DNA from 2 places in the Alcaligenes sp. LTN-3 genome. Region 1 is predicted to be linked to the other one. Evidence: riboswitches for the same ligand, from Rfam matches in the RefSeq annotation. Region 1 holds a riboswitch; the other holds the start of a gene.

What was found. Region 1 has a riboswitch for S-adenosylmethionine ahead of metX (homoserine O-succinyltransferase MetX). Riboswitches for the same ligand answer to the same signal wherever they lie in the genome.
Region 2: another riboswitch for S-adenosylmethionine. It lies ahead of AC6I6N_RS05210 (hypothetical protein); the one in region 1 lies ahead of metX (homoserine O-succinyltransferase MetX).

What each region holds. Positions count from the first base shown of each region.
Region 1 covers NZ_JCAPDN010000002.1:122,245-124,430, forward strand. Annotated here, with positions in the region: gene gshA (glutamate--cysteine ligase) at 1-20, opposite strand, end outside; gene AC6I6N_RS08760 (hypothetical protein) at 215-745, shown strand; gene AC6I6N_RS08765 (response regulator transcription factor) at 675-950, opposite strand; SAM riboswitch at 1,154-1,232, shown strand; gene metX (homoserine O-succinyltransferase MetX) at 1,222-2,186, shown strand, end outside.
Region 2 covers NZ_JCAPDN010000001.1:1,097,594-1,099,779, forward strand. Annotated here, with positions in the region: gene AC6I6N_RS05200 (heavy-metal-associated domain-containing protein) at 1-179, opposite strand, end outside; tRNA gene AC6I6N_RS05205 (tRNA-Leu) at 806-890, opposite strand; SAM-I-IV-variant riboswitch at 1,044-1,137, shown strand; gene AC6I6N_RS05210 (hypothetical protein) at 1,255-1,602, shown strand; gene AC6I6N_RS05215 (siderophore-interacting protein) at 1,599-2,186, opposite strand, start outside.

The sequences.
Region 1 (2,186 bases):
CGTTCGTGGCTGGTGTTCATGGTGGTGTTTCCCACTTTCGAAATCGGGTGCAAGATACGGGACTGTTCAAAGGGGCCTGGCCCCGTCTATAAATAGTAGTCCGACCACACTTGCTTTGTTAAGTTGCGCCAAAAGGCGTATCGGGCAGGGCGAGTATAAGGCGGCTGTTCAACCAGCCGATGAAAAGCATGAAACGGGATACGGGATTAGCACCATGATGATCAGGCGCATTATTGCGATACTGGCGGCCTTCTTGACTTTGGCCGCCTGCAGTCCGGAGTTTAACTGGCGCAAGGTTCAGCTTGAACACACTGGCCTGTCGGCCATGTTGCCCGGTAAGCCCACCACCAGTCACCGATTGCTGGATTTCGAGCAGTATCAACTGGATTTTTATCTGACGACCGCCACGGCGGGTGGACAAAGCTACACCGTGGGCCATGTGATTTTGCCAATGGAGCTGCAACAGGACGAGACCGCCCGCCAACGCTTGTACGAGGCGCTGCATGACTCTTTGCGCGGGAAATTTATACCGGATGGGCAGGTCAGCGAGAAAAGCCAGATACAACTGCCACCACCAGGTCAGGTGTTTTTCATGACGCGCGATGTGGGGGGCGTCGCCTTGCGGCTGGAGGCCATGATCCGTATGGAGCCAGGCTGGATAGTGCAGGGCTTTGTTATGACGGATTCCGGTAAGGCTCCGGATGCGGCTCAGGCAAAGGTTTTCTTTGACGGCTTAGCTCGCTAGCTGGGTCGCCGCTGATCAGACGCCGCTGCAAGGCCAGGGTAATGGCCGCTTGGCGGCTGTAGACCCCAAGCTTGGCGTAGGCGTTTTGAAAGTGAAAGTTGATCGTGCGCTCAGTAATGCCCAGGATGATGCTGATTTCCCAACTGGTCTTGCCATGGGCAGCCCAGTTCAGGCAGGACTGTTCGCGTGAAGTTAAATGCGTCACGGTAAAGCCATTCCTCATGCATTCGTGGTAAACGTCGGGCCAATGTACTCAAATTTAGCTTAGCTGGCAGACAGATGAGAATGAAAATAATGATGTAAATCAAAGCATTGACTTTTCTTGGCTGCGTTCATTGCCCAGGGTCCTGAATCGATCCAGCTTGGTCGATTTGGACGCCGCGCCGCAGCGATGCTAGAATTTTGTCTTATACGTTTTGCGCCGATTTGCCTGATCCGCTTGCGGGCGCTCCATAAATCCAGCTAAAGAGGTCCTGATGGCCACTGATTCCGTCCCTAGCGCCGACACTGGCGCCCTTAGCCCATCCTGCGGATTGATCCCCGAAGGTTCCGTGGGCCCCGTACAAGCCGAACTCATCGCCTTTGACGAACCCCTGCATCTGCGCAGCGGGCAAGTGCTGCCCAGCTACGAGCTGGCAGTCGAAACCTATGGCACCCTTAACGACGAACGCAGCAATGCCGTATTGGTGTGCCATGCCCTCAATGCCTCGCACCACGTGGCCGGGTATTACGACGACGATCCTAAAAGCATAGGCTGGTGGGACAATATGGTCGGCCCTGGCAAAGCAGTGGATACCGATCGTTTCTTTGTCATCGGCGTCAACAATATCGGCTCCTGCTTTGGCTCGACCGGCCCGTCCAGTATCAACCCTGCCACTGGCAAACCGTGGGGCTCCGAGTTTCCCGTGCTGACGGTAGAAGACTGGGTTCGTGCTCAGGCCCGCTTGGCCGATTACTTTGGCATCCGCAAGTTTGCTGCCGTCATGGGGGGCTCCTTGGGTGGCATGCAGGCCCTGAGCTGGGCCATCAGTTGCCCCGAGCGTGTGGAGAACTGTGTGGTTATTGCCAGCACCCCGCGCCTGTCGGCCCAGAACATTGCCTTTAACGAAGTGGCCCGCAGCGCCATTTTGTCCGACCCGCAGTTTCACGGTGGGAATTACTACGAGCATGGTGTGGTGCCTAAAGCAGGTCTGGGCGTTGCCCGCATGGTGGGCCATATCACCTATTTGTCTGATACGGCCATGGCCGAAAAATTTGGCCGTAATCAGCGTGCGCCAGCCCAAGGTGGCGAATACAACTACAACTACGGCGTGGAATTCGAGGTCGAATCCTATTTGCGTTATCAAGGCGAGAAGTTCTCGCGCTATTTTGACGCCAATACCTACCTGATCATCACTCGTGCGCTGGATTACTTTGACCCTGCGCGCCAGTCTCAGGGGGA
Region 2 (2,186 bases), on a different contig from region 1:
ACGGCAGCATGGAGGTCTTCCAGCGAGACCTGGGTTTCATCAAAACGGACCGATGCCTTTGCATTTTCGAATGAGGCATCTGCCGCTTGCACGCCATCGATAGCCGCCAAGGCAATGGCTACTTTATCGGCACATTCAGGATGTCGCAGACCCGCCAGTTTCAGCATTCCAACTTGCATTTTCTATCCCTTTAACATGAGGTGAGGCAGTTGATGAAATCGCCACCGCCCATAAAGATATATATTAAATACATCTTATAAATACGGCAAGAGACAAGAAGCCACCATAGATAAAAAAGCTCAGCTTGCGGCTGACTGACAGCAACGCCACGATACTGAGTAACGCCGCCATAAGCAGGGGATAGCTGGGCGCCACAGGCTAGCTCGTCCAGGAGGGCAATCCCGTGACGATCACCGGGACAAAACCGCAGAGTACAGCCACCCCAATGTTATGACTCAAGAGCATACAGGTGCTTGGCCTACTACAGGCAGGAGCTCATGCAACTGCTGGGCCATGGGGCTGCGAGAAAGCCAAGTGCACAAGACTAATCAGACGCGGGCTGCAATCAATAGAAAAGGCCAATCATCACTCTGAACACACACACAACAAAAAGCCGACCATCTTGCGATGATCGGCCTTTCGGAATTTTGGTGCCCAGGAGAGGACTCGGTCACACAGGCGCGACCCCGGTCGGGCTTGCATGCCCGACCTTTCTCGTCCTCACGTCAGGTGCTCAAGCACCTGACTTTCTGGGCTGGAATGAAAAAAGCCGACCATCTTGCGATGATCGGCTTTTTAGGAATTTTGGTGCCCAGGAGAGGACTCGAACCTCCACACCCGAAGGCACATGGACCTGAACCATGCGCGTCTACCAATTCCGCCACCTGGGCTCTGACTGCGGAATTTGTTTTTCAACCAACCCTTGCAAGACAGAAGGTAACTATAGCACGATTTTTAAATGATGCAAACTATTTCTGTATTTTTTCATATCCGACGGAAATAAACGCGGCCCTTGCACTTCATAAGAATCGCTTTTATGCTTATTGCTATATCAAGAGTTGGGGCAACCCATGCCAACCTGTGTACCCGCACAAGGTGGATTCAAGATATGGCCATCTGGCAATCAATGGGATCATCAAGACAAGAACCCGCTGCCAGCGGGTTTTTTTATGCTTGGCCCCTACCGGGCAAAGGGTCTTTTAATCCAACTTGCTCACCCGGAAGCGCCTTCCAAGAGCTAAACAGGAGTATTTCATGTCGTCTGCACCGTTTTACTATCACCTGACTTTAGAGCAGCACAGCTACCGCATTGTCCTGCGCCCCGGATGTTCCCGGCTGGCCGTGGTATGTGAACTGCATGCTGATACGGTCGGGGATTACGAGCCGCGCTGGCTGGGTTCCAGTTGTCGCGGTGGCTATTGGGCTCGCTTCCAGCATGATATCGACAGCACCTTGCTGCTGAACATGGATGCCATTGCCCGTTTGATTGACGAGCACCGTCTGGCTCATCCCAATGCCGTGCTGGATACGGATTTACAGCCCGTCCTGAACGTAGGCGGACGCTTGCGCGCCCAGCCCTACCCTCAGCAAAAAGCCGCTTAGTCCAGACGTGGGGCATCCTCGCCCTGGTCACCTTGACGCCAGTAGCTACTGGCCCGAATCGCACCTTTGTCCAGACCGCGTTCTTGCACCCAGTATTCGCGCAGGCTTTGAGCGATGGCATATTCTGCGGCGACCCATACATGGCCGATGCCGCTCAGCTCGGGCGCAGCACGCAGGGCATCCAAAATGCCATTCAGACCGGCCAGCGAAGGAATCCAGTTCACCGTGACATGGTCCGGCGCTTCCATCGCACCCACGGTCAGCAGATTACGTGCCAGCACGTAAACCTGCACCTTCACGTTGGCCGGTAGTTCATTCACTCGTCGCGCCATGGCAGGCACAGCGGTTTCGTCGCCAATCAGGATTTGCCAATCCAGATCCTTGCTGACCAGAAAGGAGCCGCGTGGACCGGCCACGCCCAGCTTGTCACCCTCTTTGGCTTGCATGGCCCATTGGCATGCAGGACCTTCACCATGGACCACAAAATCAATATCCATCTCAAGTTCCTGTTCACGGAACAGGCGAGGCGTGTAATCACGGATGGGGGGCTTTTCCTGTCCGGCAGCAAAGACCATGCCACGATC